Regions from separate parts of the Micromonospora sp. NPDC126480 genome, predicted to be linked through region 2. Evidence: riboswitches for the same ligand, from Rfam matches in the RefSeq annotation. Region 2 holds a riboswitch; the other holds the start of a gene.

Region 1 (9,381 bases), on a different contig from region 2:
AGTCGCCGCGCACCGCGCAGCAACTCGCCGTCGGGCAGGAACGCGGCGTGCCGCCAGTAGTGGGTGACCAGGCGAGCGAACGTCATCCGGAACGCCGGGTCGGCGAAGGCCGGGTCCGGGCGGTGCCCGGGCAGCGTGGCGACGTGGGTGTCCTCCCAGGAGCACCAGTCCCGGGCCGCACGCTCCCGCACCGCCGGGTCCGGGTCGGCCAACAGCCGCGCGTACGCGTCGGCGAGATCGCCGTCGCGGTCGCCGGGCGGCACGCCGTCGCGGAAGCGGGCCCACTGCTCCGGGAAGATCCGCCCCATCGCCCGGGTGATCCACTCGATCTCCCGCCGGGAGGTGGTGACGACGTTGAACAGCACCATCTCGGTGACCCGCCCGGGGTGGCGCTGGGCGTAGGCGAGGGCGAGGGTGCTGCCCCACGAGGCAGCCAGCACCAGCCACCGCTCGACGCCCAGGTGCTCGCGCACCCGTTCGATGTCGGCGACCAGGTGTGCGGTGGTGTTGGTGGACAGGTCGAGGGTGTGGTCACCGGCGTTCGGGCGGCTGCGGCCGCAGCCGCGCTGGTCGAGCAGGACGACCCGGTAACGGCTCAGGTCGAACGGCCGTAGCCAGCCGGCGTCGCAGCCCGAGCCCGGGCCCCCGTGCAGCACCACCGCCGGCTTGCCGGCCGGGTCGCCATGGACCTCCCAGTGCACGAGCTGCCCGTCGCCGACGTCCAGCAGCCCGTGCGCGTGCGCTCGCCCCATGGTCGTGCCTCCCCGGTTGCGGGTCGTCGCGGCGGCTGGATGTCCCGGCCGTGCCGCCTGTGGAACTGATGTCGTCGACGCATCGGCCGGCGACCCGGCCGGGACGACGTGAACGAGTCAGTTCCACAGCACGGGTGGGAGCCTGCCACGCCGGCGCGGCCGGTGGTTGCGCGCGGGACCGCCGGCCGGGGTCAGCGGGACAGGTGGCGGTAGCGGCGCACCGACAGGGGCAGGAACACCGCGATCAGCACCACCGGCCAGGCGACCGCGAGGACGATCGCGTGCTGCGCGGCGAACGAGTCCCCGCCCCAGCCGGGGTTGCCGAACAGTTCCCGGCCGGCGGCCACGGTCGCCGACAGCGGGTTCCACTCGGCGACCGCCGCCAGCCACCCGGGCATGCTCTGCGGCGCGACGAACGCGTTCGAGGTGAACCCGACCGGCCAGACGAGGATCTGCAGCGCCACCACCGACTCCGGCCGGCGCAGCACCAGCGCCAGGTGGATCCCCACCCAGATCAGCGCGACCCGCAGCAGCAGGAGCAGCCCGACGGCGCCCAGGGCCCGCGCCGGCCCGTCGTGCCACCGCCAGCCCACGGCCAGCCCGCAGGCGAGGATCACCGCCAGGCCGAGCACCGAGTGCAGCAGGTCGGCGGCGGCGCGGCCGGTCACCACCGCCGAGGGCGCCATCGGCAGGGACCGGAACCGGTCGGTGACACCGCGGTCGGTGTCGGTCGCCACCGCCGTGTAGGTGGCCTCGATGCCGAAGGCCATCGTCATGGCGAACATGCCCGGCAGCAGGAACTCGCGGTAGTCACCGCCGCCGGGGACGGTCATCGCGCCGCCGAACAGGTAGCCGAACATCAGCACCAGCAGCACCGGAAACAGCAGCCCGACGAGCATCTCCACGGGCTGGCGGGCCCAGTGCGCCAGCGCCCGGCCGGTGAGCACCAGGGAATCGGACAGGGCCCAGCGCAGCCGCCGGGCGGGCAGGATGCTCACGCGGTCACCGTCCGGTCGTCGGTGTCGACGGCGGTGAGTCGCAGGTACACCTCGTCGAGGGTGGGGCGGCGCACCGCCACGTCGGCGGCGGTCAGGCCGGTGTCGTCGAGTGCCCGCAGCACCGCGGCCAGCGCGGTGACCCGGTGCGCGACGGGCACGCTGAGCCGCAGCGCGGCCGCATCGACGCGCGGGGTGGCGCCGGTGGCCGCGGCGACCGCGCGCACCGCCCGGTCCAGCTCCTGCGGACGCGACAGCACCACGTCCACCCGGTCACCGCCGAGGGCGGTCTTGAGCTGCTCCGGGGTGCCGGTTGCGATCAGCCGGCCCCGGTCGATCACGCGCAGCGTGTCGGCCAGCTGGTCGGCCTCCTCCAGGTACTGGGTGGTGAGCAGCACCGTGGTGCCGGCCGCGGCGAGCCCGCGTACCGCCTGCCACACCTGGGCGCGGGCGCGGGGGTCCAGCCCGGTGGTGGGTTCGTCGAGGAACAGCACCGGCGGGTCGAGGATCAGCCCGGCGGCCAGGTCGAGACGCCGGCGCATGCCCCCGGAGTACGTGCCGACCGGACGGTGGGCCGCGTCGGCCAGGTCGAACCGGTCGAGCAGCTGCGCGGCCCGCGCCCGGGCCCGCGCCGGCGACAGGTGGTGCAGGCGCCCGAACAGCACCAGGTTCTGCCGGCCGGTGAGCACCTCGTCGAGCGCGGCGTGCTGGCCGACCAGCCCGATACGCCCGCGGACCTCCCGCGGGTGGCGCAGCACGTCGACGCCGGCCACGACAGCCCGGCCGGCGTCGGGCCGCAGCAGGGTGGCCAGCACGCGCACCGCGGTGGTCTTGCCCGCCCCGTTGGGGCCCAGCAGCCCGCACACCCCACCGGCCGCAACCGTGAGGTCCAGCCCGTCGAGCGCGTGAGTCCCGCCGTAGCGCTTGCGCAGCCCCTCGGCCTCGATCGCCGCCATCCGCGACCCCCTTCCGTACGCCGTACCGTACACAATACGGTACGGCGGACGGTTAAGGTGGGCCGGTGACCACCGAGTACAGCGGCACCGGCGACCCCGCGCGCAGCCTCGCCCTGCTGTGGCGCACCCGCGAACGCGCCAGCCGCAAGGGCCGACCGGACCTGTCCGTCGACCGCATCGTCCGCGCCGCCATCGAGGTCGCCGACACCGAAGGGCTCGCCGCGCTGTCCATGCGCCGGGTCGCCGAACGCCTCGGCGTGGGCACGATGAGCCTCTACACCTACGTGCCGGGCAAGGGCGAGCTGCTCGACGTCATGCTCGACACCGTCTACGGCGAAACCGCAGACGCGGCCGCCGACGACCCGGCCGGCGACGACGCGGCGGCCGGCTGGCGACAGCGGCTGCAACGGGTCGCCCGGGACAACTGGGCCCGCTACCTGCGCCACCCCTGGCTGCTGCAGGTCGCCACCACCCGCCCGCCGCTGGGCCCCCACGTGATCGCCCGCTACGAGCAGGAACTGCGCGCCGTCGACGGGATCGGCCTGACCGACCTGGAGATGGACGCCGTCGTCACCCTGGTCGACGGGTTCGTCCACGGCGCCGTCCGCAGCGCCGTCGAGGCCGCCCAGGCCGCCGCCCGCACCGGCATGACCGAACAGCAGTGGTGGGACGCGCACGCCCCGTACCTCGAACGGGCCCTGGACGCCCGCCGGTTCCCCCTCGCCGCCCGCGTCGGCACCGCCGCCGGCCAGGAGTACCAGGCCGCCGGCGACCCGCAGCGGGCGTTCGAGTTCGGCCTGGCCCGCATCCTCGACGGCATCGAGGTCCTCGTCCGCGACCGCCCCGCCCGCTGAACGCACCCCCGCCCGACCGACACCCGACACCGACCGCGGTTCCCGCGAGCCCCGCCCCGGCCAAGATAATCTTGACCGCATGACGATGCGCCCGATCCGGATCATCGGCGACCCGGTGCTACGCACCCCGGCCGAACCGGTCACCAGCTTCGACGCCGAACTACGCGCCCTGGTCACCGACCTGATGGACACCCTGCTCGGCGCGCCCGGCCGCGCCGGCGTCGCCGCACCGCAGATCGGCGTCAGCGCGCAGGTGTTCGTCTACGACGCCGACGGGCACCGCGGCCACCTGATCAACCCCACCCTGGAGCTCTCCGACGAACTGCAGGACGACGACGAGGGCTGCCTGTCCGTCCCCGGCCTCTACTTCCCGACCCCACGGGCCCTGCACGCCACCGCGCACGGCTTCGACCAGCACGGAAAGCCCCTGACGATCGCCGGCACCGGGTTCCTCGCCCGCGCCCTGCAGCACGAGACCGACCACCTCGCCGGCCGCCTCTACGTCGACACACTGCGCGGCGAGACCCGCCGCCGGGCGCTGCGCGAGATCCGCGCCGGCCGCTTCGACTCGCCACGACGCCGCACCACCTGACCCCCGCCGGCGGCCACCCCGGACCCGGCGCCGTCAGCGCGCGGCCAGCCGGAACTCGCCGTACTCGGCGACCCGGGCGAACCCGAGCCGCTCGTAAAGACGCACCGCCGCGGCGTTGTCGGCCTTCACGTTCAACGTCACGTGGTCCACCGACTCCCGCAACCGCCGGCACAGCGCCGCCACCACGGCCGCGCCCAGCCCGCGCCCCCGCACCCGCGGATGCGTCGTCACGTTCCCCACCGCCGCCACCCGGTAACGCGGCGACCACACGTGCACCCCGGCCACCGCGACCAGCTCACCGTCCTCGCGCACACCCACGTACTGGCCGGTGCCCACCATCCGCTCGTCGAACCAGTTCCCCGGGTACGCGCACCCGTACAGCCGCCGCAACGCCGGCAGGTCCTCCCCACCCAGCACCACCCCCGCCGGCGGCACCGCCGCCAGCCGCCCCGGATCGGTCAACGCCATCTTCCGGTGGTCGCCCGCCGCCTCGACGGTGAACGCCCCCGCCAGCGCCGCCTCCAGACCGGGGGACAGGTGCGCGTACAACCGCGCCGGCAACACCGGCGCCAGGTCACCGAGCAGCGCCGCCAGCTCCGCGGCCCGCGCCGGGGCGGCGAACGCCAGCAACGTCGCCGGCACCGCACCGTGGTAGAGCAGCGCCACCGCCTCCCCGCGACGAAACCACGACGTGTACGGCCAGAAGAAGTCGTCCAGGTCACCCAACTGGTACGCGTGCAGCACCGGATCCCGGCCCAGCAACTCCGCCAGCACCGCCCGGTCGTGTTCCGCCCGTACCGCCACCCGCCGATGATCACACGCCCGGACGGCGACACCCGGCGCGGGTCAGCCGGCCAGCCACTGCTCGTAGCCGAGCCGACCGACAAGCGCCAGCACCACCACCAACAGCACGACCCGCACGAACCCCGACCCGCGCCGCAACGCCATCCGCGCCCCGAGCACCGCCCCGGCGATGTTGCACACCGCCATCGCCGCCCCCAGCAGCCACCACACGTGCCCGGTCAACCCGAACACCACAAGCGCACCCAGGTTCGTACCCGCGTTCACCACCTTGGCCATCGCCGACCCGTGCACGAAATCCGCACCGACCAGCGCCGTGAACGCCAACACCAGAAACGTCCCGGTGCCCGGCCCGATCAACCCGTCGTACAGCGCGATGCCCACCCCGGCCACCGCCACCGCCGCCACCATCCGGCCCCGGGTCCGCCGCTGCGGCTCGGCCACCACCCCCAACCGAGGCCGGGCCACCACGAACACCGCCACCGTCACCAGCACCACCAGCACCACCGGCCGGTACGCCGCCCCCGGGACACTGCCGGCCAGCGCCGCGCCCAACCCCGCGCACAGCACCGCCAACCCCGCCGCCGGACCGGCCACCGCCCAGTCCACCTTGGTACGCCGCGCGTACGTCACGGCGGCCGTCGTGGTGCCCGCGATCGCCGCCAGCTTGTTCGTGCCCAGCGCGGTGGCCACCGGCATCCCCGGCGCACCCACCAGCAGCGCCGGCAGCAGCAGCAGACCCCCGCCGCCCACCACCGCGTCCACCCAACCGGCCATCGCGGCCACGGCGAGCAGGGTGGTCAACGACAACGGGTCCAGGTCCACGGGCGGCCATTCTGCCCACCGCCACCCCCACGACGAGGCCGTCTGTGGCCAGCCTCACCAGCGGCCCGCACCCCACACCGGGCTCAGCGCCCGCGCCGCCGCCGCAGCCGCACCCCCACCACGCCGAGCGCCACGAACACCAACGCGGAACACAGCAACACCTTCAGCACCCGGCAACTCTGCCACGGCGACGTAGGGTGCAAGCGTGCGCCTGGCCACGTTCAACCTGCTGCACGGCCGCTCCCTCACCGACGGCCTGGTCGACCCCGAACGGCTCACCGCCGCCGTCGGCGCCCTCGACGCCGACGTCCTCGCGCTGCAGGAGGTCGACCGCGACCAGGGCCGCAGCGGCAACCTGGACCAGACCGCCATCGCCGCCCGCGCCCTCGGCGCCCCCGAACACCGCTTCGCCGCCGCCGTCGTCGGCACCCCCGGCCAACAGTTCCGCCCGCTGAGCCACGACGACGACGGCCACGGCGAACCCTGCTACGGCGTCGGCCTGGTCAGCCGATACCCGGTCACCGCCTGGCGGGTCACCCGCCTCACGCCCGCCCCGGTGCGCTCACCGGTCTACGTACCCGGCCCCGGCGGCGGGCTCATCCTGCTGCGCGACGAACCCCGCGTCGTGCTCGCCGCCGTCCTGGACACCCCCCGCGGCCCACTCACCGTCGCCGCCACCCACCTGTCGTTCGTGCCCGGCTGGAACGCCCACCAACTACGCCGCACCGTCCGCGCGCTGCGCACCCTGCCCGCACCGCGGATCCTGCTCGGCGACCTCAACCTGCCCGCCGGCGCCGCCCGCCTGCTCACCGGCTGGCGACCCCTCGGCCGCCGACCCACCTACCCGGCCGGACAGCCGCGCGTCCAACTCGACCACGCCCTCGCCGACCGGCAGGGCCTGGACCTGCTCCCACCGGTCACCGCCGTGCGCACCCCGCTGTCGACCATCTCCGACCACCGGCCGCTCATCGTCGACCTCGGCTAACCACCCGCCGCCTTCAACGCGTTGCGGAACAGCATCGCCACCGTCGTCGGCCCCACCCCACCGACCCGCGGCGTGATCGCCCCCGCCACCCGCGCACACGACTCGTCGACGTCCGGCAGCAACCGCCGCCCCTCGTAACGCACCCCACCGCCGACCACCACCGCACCCGGCCGCACATGCTCCGGCCGCACGATCCCCGGCACCCCCGCCGCCACCACCAGGATCTCCGCCCGCCGCGTGTACCGCGGCCAGTCCGCCACCCCGGTGTGCACCACCGTCACGGCCGCGTTCGCCGTCGGCCGCTTCTGCGCCAGCAGCATCGCCAACGGCCGGCCCAACGTCGCACCACGACCCAGGACCACCACCTCCCGACCCGCCACCGGCACCTGGTGGTACGCCAGCAGCGCCTCGATCCCCGCCGGAGTGCACGGCAACGGACCCGGCAGGCCCAGCGCCAGCCGGCCCATGTTCACCGGATGCATCCCGTCGACGTCCTTGTCCGGATCCAGCACCTGCAACGCCCGGTCGTAGTCCAGGTGCCCGGGAACCGGATGCTGCACCAGCACCCCGTGCACCCCCCGGTCCGCGTTGAAGTCCACAAGCACCGCGTGCAGGTCCGCCTGCGACGCCGACGCCGGCAGGTGCACGTGCGGCGAGGCGAACCCCAGCCGCGCCGCCTGCCGCTGCTTGATCCGGATGTAGCCCGCGCTCGCGTCGTCGTCACCCACCAGCACCGCCGCCCGCAACGCCGCCACACCCTCGGCCACCTCGGTCAGGATCCGCTCCGCCACCGGGCCACCCGGCAGCAGCCGGGCCGCCGTGCTCGTCGACGAGAAATCGGACATGACTCACCCCGCACCACGGAAGGCCCAGGCGGTCGACCTCCCGCGACGAGCTCCCCGATGGTCACTCCCATCCCCGGTGCCGCCAGTCGCGTCCGCGCCCAGCCTGCCACACCACCATCACCGGCGCAGCCGCCGACACATCAGCCCGGCGGGCCGACCGACAGCGCCACCCGCAACGCCAGATCCCGCACCCCGGTGAAACGGCGCACCTGCGCCAGGCGCCCCGCCCGCGCCGCCACCGCCGCCATCCGCTGCGTCGGCCGGCGCCGCCGCCGGTCGTAGCCGACCAGCGCGGCCGGCACGTCCGAGGCGCCCGCCACCGCGTCGGCAAGCGCCACCGCGTCGATCAACGCCTGGCACGCGCCCTGACCCAGATCCGGCGTCATCGCGTGCGCCGCGTCCCCCAGCAGCACGCACCGCCCCCGCACGTACGACGGCAACGGCGTCAGGTGATACACGTCGTGGTGCAGCAACCCCGCCGGATCGATCCGGTCCAGCACCGCCGGAACCGGATCGTGCCAGTCCCCGAACCAGCGCCGCAACGCCGCCAGGTCAGCCTCCGGCGGCCGGTAGCCCTCGCCCGCGGCCACCGCCGCGTACCAGTTCGTCACCCCCGGCGCCTGCGGCGTCAACCCGAACTTGCGGCCCCGACCCCAGGTCTCGCCGCCCGCCGGCACGTCGAGGGCCACCGTGCCCCGCCACGCCGTCATCCCCGAATACCGCAGCGGGTAGCGGTCACCGAACATCGCCGCCCGCGTCCCGCTGCGCAGCCCGTCCGCGCCGACCACCATGTCGTACGACCGGGACAGCGCCACCGGATCGGACACCGGCGCTCCGAACCGGACGGTGCCCGCCGGCAACGCCTCCGCCAGCACCCCGAGCAGCGCCGGACGCGACAGCAGGTGCACCCCCTCGCCGTGCCGCGCCCGGATCCGCCCCACGTCGAGCGTGGCGATCAGCGACCCGTCCGGTCGCCGCAGCGCCCCGTCCGGCTGGGCCCGCCCGCGCTCCCGCGACGCAGCACCCACCCCGAGCCGGTCCAACGCCCGCATCGCCGACGGCCAGACGCCCAGGCCGGTGCCGACCTCGGGCAACCGGTCGGCCCGCTCGAACACGCTCACCGCCCAGCCGGCCCGCAGCAGGCCGACCGCCACCGCCAACCCGCCGACACCGCCACCGACGACCGCCGCTGATCCACGCACGCACCGACCTTACTACAAACGTAGTCTTATCGACTACTGATGTAGTGTCACCGTGTGGACGACCGCCAACGCCGCATCCTCGACGCCGCCATCACCGTCCTCGGCACCCGCGGACCCCGCCACCTCACCCACCGCGCCGTCGACGAACAAGCCGAACTGCCCACCGGCTCCACCTCCAACCGCTACCGCACCCGCGACGCCCTCCTCACCGGTGTCCTGCACCGAATCCTCGACCTCGAGACCGCCGGCTGGAACCACCTCGCCCGCAGCCTCGACCCCCTCGACCGCGACACCTTCACCGCCGCCCTCGGCACCCTCGTCCACGACCTCACCACCACCGGCCGCACCCTCACCCTGGCCCGGCTGGCCATCTTCGGCGAAGCCGCCCACCAACCCACCCTCCAACAGCAGATCGCCCACAGCCAGACCAACCTGATCACCTGGGCCGCGCCCCTGCTCGCCGCCCTCGGCGCCCGCCACCCCACCACCGCCGTACGCCTGCTGCTCGCCCTCCTCGACGGCCTGCTCAACAACCAGCTCGCCAACCCCGACCCGGCGTTCGACCCCACCGCCG
Region 2 (9,381 bases):
ATCAACGGCGTCGGCGTCACCGGTGTCGCCCCGGGCGTCAAGGTGGCCGCCGTCAAGGTCGTCAACGACGGCGGCTGGATCTTCCCGGAGGCCGCGGTCTGCGGGTTCATGTGGGCCGCCGAGCACGGCATGCAGGTGACCAACAACAGCTACTACATCGACCCGTGGGAGCTGAACTGCCGCAACGACGAGCGGCAGCGTCCGGTGTGGAAGGCGGTGCAGCGGGCCATCCGCTACTCGCAGTCCAAGGGCGTGCTGCACGTCGCGTCGGCGGGTAACTCCAACTGGGATCTGCAGCACAAGAACACCGACGACGGCAGCCCGAACGACGGCAGCGCCCCGGTCGAGGATCGCGAGAACCTCAACAGCGCCTGCCTCGTCCTGCCGGGTGAGGCACCGGGCGTGGTGACCGTCTCGGCGACCGGCCCGACCGGGGAGAAGAGCTACTTCTCCTCGTACGGCCTGGGTGTCGTGGACGTGACCGCGCCGGGCGGCGACGCCCGGTTCCGGACCGGTGGTGCGAGCTCGATCGCGGCGGACGCCATCCTGTCCACCACGTTCAACGTCTCCACCCGGACCAACGGCTGGGGTTACAAGCAGGGCACCTCGATGTCGTCGCCGCACGCGGCCGGCGTCGCGGCCCTGGCCGCCTCGGCGCACCCGGGCATCAGCCCCGGTGCGCTGGCCTCCCTGCTCGAGCGGGGCGCGGTCGCGCAGCCCTGCCCGGAGGGGGTCTACAACCCCACGCCGGCGTTCGGCGACACCTACGAGGCGACCTGCTCCGGCGGGACGCGCAACTCGTTCTACGGCGCCGGCATGGTCAACGCGTACAACGTGGTGCGGTAACCGCACGCACGACCCGTGGTGGGGCCCGGCGGACGTCCGCCGGGCCCCACCCGTTTCTCCTGCCCACCCCCGGGTACCGAAGGGAGCCTCAGCCCGAACCCCGAGGAGGTCAGCCGGTGTCCACCGATGCCATCGTCCTGCTGAAAGAGGACCACAAGGAGATGCGCCGCCTGTTCAAGGAGTTCCAGGCCAGCGAGGACGCGCCGGCGAGCCGGCGCGGGAAGCTGGTCAAGCAGATCCTCGAGGCGCTGACCGTGCACACCTACCTCGAGAACGAGGTCATGTATCCGGAGGTCCGCGAGCGCCTGCCGGAGCTGGAGGACCACATCCTGGAGTCGTACGAGGAGCACCACGTCGCCGACGTGCTCTGCTTCGAGCTGTTCACGATGCAGCCGGACGACGAGCACTACAACGCCAAGACGACGGTGCTGATCGAGAACGTGCTGCACCACGTCGAGGAGGAGGAGCAGGAGTGGTTCCCGAAGGTGCGCGAGAAGATGGGCCGTAACGAGCTGCAGGAGCTCGGCCAGCGGATGATCGACATGCGGCCGAAGGCGCCCCGCTCGCCGGCCGCGCCGAAGGCGCTGAAGAAGTCGCTGGACGCGGTGCGCGCCTGACCACGTCTCGCCGTCTTCCGGGGCCCGGCCGTCGGCCGGGCCCCGGCGCGTCTCACCAGGCCGTGGGCGGCACGCCGTCCGGCGCCGGCAGGATCCGCCGCAGCTGCCCCGGGGGTACGCGCCGCCGCCGCCACTCCCGCGGATAGCCCACCGACACCTCCTCGAAGCGCACCCCGTCGTACCAGGTGGTGCGGGGTATATGAAGGTGGCCGTAGACCACTGCGGCGGCGTCGAAGCGGCGGTGCCAGTCGGCGGTGGCCTCGGTGCCGCACCACTGCGCGAAGATCGGGTAGCGCAGGACGTCGGTCGGTTCGCGTACCAGCGGCCAGTGGTTCATCAGCACGGTCGGCAGCGCCGGGTCCCGCCCGGCCAGCCGCTCCGCGGTCTCGGCGATCCGCGCCGCGCACCATGCCGACCGGCTCTCGTACGGGTCGGGGTGCAGCAGGTACTCGTCGGTGCACACGATCCCGGTCCGGTACGCCTCAGCCAGCGCCGCCTCCGGCGTGTCGAAGCCGTCCGGCCGCCAGCTGTGGTCGTACAGCAGGAACAGCGGCGCCACGGTGACCGGACCGCCGGGTCCCGCCCACACCGGGTACGGGTCCTCCGGCGTGACGACCCCGATCTCACGGCACAGCTCGACCAGGTGCGCGTAGCGGGCGACGCCCCGCAGGGTCACCGGATCGGCACGGGTGGTCCACAGCTCGTGGTTCCCGGGTGACCAGACGACCTTCGCGAACCGGCCGGCCAGCAGCCGCAGCGCCCACTCGACCTGGGCGACGGTGTCCCCCACGTCGCCGGCGACGAGCAGCCAGTCCTCCGGCGACTCCGGGTGCAGCCCCTCGACCACCGCCCGGTTGTCGGCGTGGCGCACGTGCAGATCGCTTATCGCAAGAAGACTCCCCGAACCTCCCACCCCCGAGATCCTAGCCCCACCCCTCCCCCTGTCGATCTTGCACTTTCGGCCCCGGCGAAAGGGGTGTTCGACGCATAACGAGGGCCGAAAGTGCAAGATCGACGGGGGTGAGGGGCGGGGGTGGGTTGGGCGGCGCCGACCTCCGGCGGGCGTACCCGGTAGGATCCCCATCGGGCCGTGACTGGCGCGGGTAGGGATGGAGAAACCATCGGGGAGCGGCCCCGTCACGAGGACGCATGCCGAGCGCCTGGGCCTTCCGCACGTCACCAGGAGGTCGCATGTCGCGCAACGCCGAGTCCACCGCCTACCGCAGCGCGCTCGAAGTGATCGGTGCCGTCGAGCCGCGCGTGGCCGACGCCATCCGCGCCGAGCTGACCGACCAGCGCGAGTCGCTCAAGCTCATCGCCAGCGAGAACTACGCCTCCCCGGCCACCCTGCTGGCCATGGGCAACTGGTTCAGCGACAAGTACGCCGAGGGCACGATCGGCCGCCGCTTCTACGCCGGTTGCCAGAACGTCGACACCGTCGAGGCGCTCGCCGCCGAGCACGCCCGGGAGCTGTTCGGGGCGGCGCACGCGTACGTGCAGCCGCACTCCGGCATCGACGCCAACCTGGTCGCCTTCTGGGCGGTCCTCGCCGACCGGGTGGAGTCGCCGGCCCTCAAGCGCGCGCAGGCCCGGCACGTCAACGACCTCACCGAGGCCGACTGGTTCGCGCTGCGCCGGGAGCTGGGCAACCAGCGGATGCTCGGCATGTCGCTGGACGCCGGCGGCCACCTGACCCACGGGTTCCGGCCGAACATCTCCGGCAAGATGTTCGACCAGCGCAGCTACGGCACCGACCCGGAGACCGGGCTGGTCGACTACGACAAGGTCGCCGAGGCGGCGCGCGAGTTCAAGCCGCTGATCCTGGTGGCCGGCTACTCGGCGTACCCCCGGAAGGTGAACTTCCGGATCATGCGCGAGATCGCCGACTCGGTCGGGGCGACCTTCATGGTCGACATGGCGCACTTCGCCGGCCTGGTCGCCGGCAAGGTCTTCACCGGCGACTTCGACCCGGTCCCGCACGCGCACATCGTCACCACCACCACGCACAAGTCGCTGCGCGGGCCGCGCGGCGGGCTGGTGCTCTGCGGCCCGGAACTGGCCGAGCAGGTCGACCGTGGCTGCCCGATGGTGCTCGGCGGCCCGCTGCCGCACGTGATGGCCGCCAAGGCGGTCGCGCTCGCCGAGGCCCGCCGGCCGGACTTCGCCGACTACGCCCAGCGGATCGTCACCAACGCGCAGGCCCTCGCCGACGGGCTGCTGCGGCGCGGCGCGAAGCTGGTCACCGGCGGCACCGACAACCACCTCGTGCTGATCGACGTGACCGGGTACGGCCTCACCGGCCGGCAGGCCGAGCAGGCGCTGCTCGACTCCGGCATCGTCACCAACCGCAACTCCGTCCCGCAGGACCCGAACGGCGCCTGGTACACCTCCGGCATCCGGATCGGCACGCCGGCGCTGACCACCCGGGGCCTCGGCACCGCCGAGATGGACGCCACCGCCGAGCTGATCCACACCGTGCTGAGCCAGACGACGCCGGGCGCGAACAACGACGGCACCCCGTCCAAGGCGAAGTACGCGCTGGACCCGGCCATCGCCGAGCGGGTCGGCAAGCAGGCCGGTGAACTGCTCGCCGGCTTCCCGCTCTACCCCGCCGTCGACCTGGGCTGACCGCGTCGCGTTGACGGCCGGGCGGCATTCCGCCCGGCCGTCAACGTTTCGGGGGGTACGTCACAAGGTGTTGCCCGGGGGTTCACGGTCCGACTAGAACCTCAGCAACGAACGCCGGAGACCTTCCGGCGACGGTGGCGAGGTGATGGACGTGGCGCTGGTCTCCTTCGACGACGCCGAGGCGGCGGCCTTCGCCGCCACTCGGGAGCTGCCCCCGGCCAGCCTGGACCGCTGGCGTCACGCCGTGCAGCAGCACCTGCGGCCCCGGGCCACCACGACGCTGCTGGACCTGGGCTGCGGCACCGGCACCTGGGCGAAGGCCTTCACCGGCTGGTTCGGCATCCGGGTGGTGGGCGTGGAACCGGCCCCGGCCATGCGGGCGCACGCCGCGCACCGGCCACTGCTCGCCGGGGAGGCCGGCGCCCTGCCGCTGCGGGACTCCAGCATGGACGCCGCCTGGCTGTCGACCGTTCTGCACCACGTCCCCGACCTCGACGCGGCGGCGCGCGAGCTGCGCCGGGTGCTGCGACCCGGCGCGCCGGTGCTGATCCGCTCGCCGTTCCCCGGGCGGCACCAGCGGATCGGCCTGTTCCGGTGGTTCCCGGAGGCGATCCAGGTCCTCGAGACGTACCCCGACCTGGCCCGGGTCCGCGCCGCGTTCGCCGAGGCCGGTTTCCCGGTCAGCAGTGTCGAGGCGGTGGCGCAGACCACCGCCGCGTCCCTCGCCGACTTCGCGCGGCGCGTGGACCGCCGGGCCCACACGCCGCTGCGGCTGATCAGCGACGCGGCGTACGAGGCGGGACTGGCCCGGTTGCGCGACGCCGCGCCGCACACCCCCGGGCCGGTGGTCGACCACCTGGACCTGCTCGTGCTGCGCTGACCGCCGCGGTCAGACCGGGCCGGCCTCGCCCCGCTCGCTCAGATAGGCGTACAGCGCCGCGCCCGCCCGCAGCCGCCGCAGGCTGCGCCGGTGCAGATCCTGCTCGCGCCGGCCCAGCTCGGCGCGGACGCGGGCGGCGCTGCCGGTGGTGCGTAGCTCGTCCAGCACCGCGGTGACGATGTCGAAGGGGTACGCCCCGCGGCGCAGCAGCGCGACCACCTGCGCGGCGCGTAGCTCGGCCGCGTCGTACACCCGGTAGCCGGTGGCACGGTCGCGGACCGGGCGGACCAGGCCGCGCTCCTCCCACAGCCGCAGCTGGGAGGTGCGGACGCCGACCAGCCGCGCGACCGCGCCGATCCGCACGCCGCCGCGCGGTGCGGGCACGGCCAGCGCGGCGACCACCGTCTCGAACGCGCCGAGCACCCGCTGGATCTCGGCGCGTTCGCGGTCCAGCTCGGCGTGACCGCCGTCGAGCGCCGCCAGCGCCGCCGGCAGGTCACCACTGTGGACCGCCGCCATGATCTCCCGGGTACGCGCCCAGCCGTGCCCCTCGGCCACCCGCCGCGCCACGGCCAGCGCCCGGACGTGCGCCGCGGTGAAGATCCGGTAGCCGGCCGGGGTGCGCTCGACCGCCGGAAGGATCCCGGCGTCGACGTAGTTGCGGACCTGCTGGGTGGAGATGCCGGCGGTCGCGGCGACGTCCACTGCCCGGTACCGACGCGCCACTGCCACGGCACCGACCCTACCGCTTACCCCCCTGTTTGAGACATTGCCGGCCTTCTCCGGCGTGGCGGTGCTGTTGATCGCGGCTGAAGTCTCCACGGGGACTTCAATGAGACGATTGAAGGCGGCCAGGCCATCCACGCACGCCCGGCAGGGCTTGACCCTGCCCACGATTCCGTGAAGGGTTCGCATGCAGCAGCCAGACCGGTCCGCCGCCGACAGCCACGACATGATCGAGGTCCGCGGTGCGCGGGAGAACAACCTCGCCGCCGTCTCGGTCGACGTCCCCAAGCGCCGGCTGACCGTCTTCACCGGGGTCTCCGGCTCCGGCAAGTCCTCGCTCGTCTTCGGCACCATCGCCGCCGAGTCGCAGCGGCTGATCAACGAGACCTACAGCGCGTTCCTCCAGTCGTTCATGCCGAGCCAGTCCCGGCCGGACGTGGACTCCCTGCGCAACCTCACGCCGGCCATCGTCGTCGACCAGGAGCGGATGGGGGTGAACTCCCGCTCCACCGTGGGCACCGCCACCGACGCGTACGCGATGCTGCGCATCGTCTTCAGCCGGCTCGGCCAGCCGTACGTCGGCGGGGCGGGTGCGTTCAGCTTCAACCTGGCCGAGGGCATGTGCCCGGCCTGCGAAGGGCTCGGCCGGGTCTCCGACCTCGACGTACACGAGCTGGTCGACGTGGAGAAGTCACTCAACGACGGCGCCATCACGGTACCGAACTTCGCCGTCGACTCCTGGTACTGGCAGACCATCGTCGGCTCGGGCCTCTTCGACCCGGACCTGAAGCTGCAGGACTACACCCCGCAACAGTGGGAGGACCTCCTCCACAAGCCCGCCACGAAGATCAGGATGGGCAGCAACAACTGGACGTACGAGGGCCTGGTCGTCAAGGTACGCCGGCTCTTCCTCGCCAAGGACCGGGAGGCGATGCAGCCGCACGTCCGGGCGTTCGTGGACCGGGCGGTCACCTTCACCACCTGCGCCGCCTGCGGCGGCACCCGGCTGAACGCCGCCGCGCTCTCCTCCCGCATCGCAGGGCGCAACATCGCCGAGTGCGCGGCCATGCAGATCAACGACCTGGCCCAGTTCGTCCGCGGTGTCGACGATCCGGCGGTCGCGCCGCTCGTGGCCAACCTGCGCGACCTGCTCGACTCCCTCGTCGAGATCGGCCTCGGCTACCTGAGCCTGGATCGCGAGTCCGCCACCCTGTCCGGGGGCGAGGCGCAGCGGGTGAAGATGGTCCGGCATCTCGGCTCCCCGCTCTCCGACGTCACGTACGTCTTCGACGAGCCCACCGTCGGCCTGCACCCACACGACATCGCGCGAATGAACGACCTGCTGCTGCGGCTGCGCGACAAGGGAAACACCGTCCTCGTCGTCGAGCACAAGCCGGAGACCATCGCCATCGCCGACCACGTCGTCGACCTCGGGCCCGGGGCCGGCACGGCCGGCGGCCGGATCTGCTACACCGGGGACGTGGCCGGCCTGCGCCGCTCCGACACCCTCACCGGCCGGCACCTCGACCACCGGATCCGGCTGCGCGAGCGGGTACGCCGGCCCACCGGACACCTGTCGATCCGCGACGCCGACCTGCACAACCTGCGGAACGTGAGCGTCGACGTCCCGCTGGGGGTGCTGACCGTCGTCACCGGCGTCGCCGGCTCCGGCAAGAGCTCGCTCATCCACGGCTCGCTGCGCCGCCGCGACGGCGTCGTCATCGTCGACCAGTCCCCCATCCGGGGCTCGCGGCGCAGCAACCCGGCCACCTACACCGGCCTGCTCGACCCGATCCGTACCGCTTTCGCGAGAGCCAACGGCGTGAAGGCGGCCCTGTTCAGCGCCAACTCGGAGGGCGCCTGCCCGACCTGCAGAGGCATCGGCCTCGTCTACACCGACCTGGCGATGATGGCCGGCGTCGCCTCGGTCTGCGAGCGGTGCGAGGGCCGGCGGTTCACCGACGAGGTGCTCACCTACCGGCTGCGCGGGAAGAACATCAGCGAGGTCCTCGCTATGCCGGTCAGCGAGGCGCGGGAGTTCTTCCCCAGCGGCCCGGCGCGGGTCGTGCTCGACCGGCTCGCCGACGTCGGGCTGAGCTACGTCACCCTGGGCCAGCCGCTCACCACCCTCTCCGGCGGCGAACGCCAGCGGCTCAAGCTCGCCATCCACATGGCCGAGCGGACCAGCACGTACGTCCTCGACGAGCCGACCACCGGCCTGCACCTCGCCGACGTCGACACGTTGCTCGCCCTGCTCGACCGGCTGGTCGACGCCGGCAACACGGTGATCGTCATCGAGCACCACCAGGCGGTCATGGCGCACGCCGACTGGATCATCGACCTCGGTCCCGGCGCCGGCCACGACGGCGGCCGGATCGTGTTCACCGGCACTCCCGCCGATCTGGTCGATCACAGCGACACGCTGACCGCCCGCCACCTGCGGGAGTACGTCGGACGCTGAGCGGGTGGCCGGCCGCCCGCCGCGAAGGCCGGCGGCCGGCTCACCGCTTGAATGGCCGGGTACCGACTCGGGGCGAGCCGGCTCCGGCGCTCAGCGGAGGTGACGGAGCCAGCGACGCTGCCACGGCGTCTCGACGGCGCGCGGGCGGTAGTGCCTGCGCACCCAGGTGACCGCGTCCTCGGGCGGCAGGCCATCGAGGATGGCCAGCGCGGCCAGAGCCGTTCCGGTGCGTCCGGTACCGCCCTTGCAGGCCACCTCGACGCGCTCACCGGCGCGGGCGCGGCGCAGCGCCTCCCGCAGGGCGTCGATCGCGTCGGCCCGGTCGACCGGTACCCAGAAGTCCGGCCAGCGGATCCGCCGGTGCGGCCAGGCCGGGACCGGCCCGGGCGCCAGCAGCAGTGCGAAATCGGCGGGCGGGACCTCGTCTCCGACACGCCGCCCGCGCACGGCCGCTCCACTGGGCAACAGGACCACACCCGGCTGCGCCGCCCACGTCTCCCGCTCGGCCACCCGCTCATCCTGCCACCCGCGCGATCAACTCCGGCGATCATGGAGTTGTGGTGGCCGGTTCACCCCGATCCGGGGCTTTCATCAGGCACCACAACGTCATGATCGACCCGGTGGGGGTGGGGACGCTGCTGGCCGGCACCCGGGTTCGGGTGCCGGCCAGCGTGGTCGTGCGGTGTGGGGTCAGCTGTTCCAGTGCTCGGCGACGAGGTCGGCGGCCTGCTGCTCCCACTGGGCGTAGTGGTCCGGGTAGGCCGAGACCTGCACGGTCTGCGCGGCCACGGTCAGCGGCATGTCCTGCCACCCGTCGACCTGCTTGAGACCCTTCAGAAACGCCATCGTCGAGTACTCCGGGTCGGTGATCTGCTCGACCGTGCCCCAACCCGAGGACGGGCGCTGCTGGAACAGGCCCTGCGAGTCGTGGTCGTTGCGCTCACCCAGGTGACCCAGGTTCTCCAGCTTCGACTCCTGCAACGCGGTACCGATCGCGACCACGGCGGCCCGCTCGTCCATGCCGGCCTTCTTCGTCGCCGCGATGATCGCCTTGACGTTGGCGACCTGCTCATCGGACAGGTCGATCCGCGACTGCGCACCCTGCACACCATGCGGGATCAGCTTGCCGGTGTCGGGCTTGTCGGCCTGCACCGCCACAGCGGCGGCCGGGCTGCTCGCCATCGCGGCGGTGGTGGTGTCGTGGTTCAGCGGGCCGGCGGCCA

What was found. Region 2 has a riboswitch for ZMP and ZTP ahead of ABTW87_RS26770 (glycine hydroxymethyltransferase). Riboswitches for the same ligand answer to the same signal wherever they lie in the genome.
Region 1: it holds a riboswitch for ZMP and ZTP, as region 2 does, so the genes downstream of both, ABTW87_RS12005 (bifunctional 5,10-methylenetetrahydrofolate dehydrogenase/5,10-methenyltetrahydrofolate cyclohydrolase) here and ABTW87_RS26770 (glycine hydroxymethyltransferase) in region 2, are expected to answer to the same signal.

The regions. Positions count from the first base shown of each region.
Region 1 is NZ_JBEORU010000010.1:75,491-84,871, forward strand. Features, by position in the region: gene pip (prolyl aminopeptidase) at 1-752, opposite strand, end outside; gene ABTW87_RS11970 (ABC transporter permease) at 944-1,750, opposite strand; gene ABTW87_RS11975 (ATP-binding cassette domain-containing protein) at 1,747-2,703, opposite strand; gene ABTW87_RS11980 (TetR/AcrR family transcriptional regulator) at 2,769-3,557, shown strand; gene def (peptide deformylase) at 3,637-4,149, shown strand; gene ABTW87_RS11990 (GNAT family N-acetyltransferase) at 4,183-4,953, opposite strand; gene ABTW87_RS11995 (sulfite exporter TauE/SafE family protein) at 4,996-5,769, opposite strand; gene ABTW87_RS12000 (endonuclease/exonuclease/phosphatase family protein) at 5,981-6,760, shown strand; gene ABTW87_RS12005 (bifunctional 5,10-methylenetetrahydrofolate dehydrogenase/5,10-methenyltetrahydrofolate cyclohydrolase) at 6,757-7,605, opposite strand; ZMP/ZTP riboswitch at 7,621-7,705, opposite strand; gene ABTW87_RS12010 (FAD-dependent monooxygenase) at 7,746-8,807, opposite strand; gene ABTW87_RS12015 (TetR/AcrR family transcriptional regulator) at 8,862-9,381, shown strand, end outside.
Region 2 is NZ_JBEORU010000037.1:39,631-49,011, forward strand. Features, by position in the region: gene ABTW87_RS26755 (S8 family peptidase) at 1-846, shown strand, start outside; gene ABTW87_RS26760 (hemerythrin domain-containing protein) at 963-1,463, shown strand; gene ABTW87_RS26765 (metallophosphoesterase family protein) at 1,516-2,547, opposite strand; ZMP/ZTP riboswitch at 2,544-2,636, shown strand; gene ABTW87_RS26770 (glycine hydroxymethyltransferase) at 2,655-4,091, shown strand; gene ABTW87_RS26775 (class I SAM-dependent methyltransferase) at 4,243-4,971, shown strand; gene ABTW87_RS26780 (MerR family DNA-binding transcriptional regulator) at 4,981-5,703, opposite strand; gene ABTW87_RS26785 (ATP-binding cassette domain-containing protein) at 5,885-8,158, shown strand; gene ABTW87_RS26790 (protein-tyrosine phosphatase family protein) at 8,249-8,668, opposite strand; gene ABTW87_RS26795 (hypothetical protein) at 8,849-9,381, opposite strand, start outside.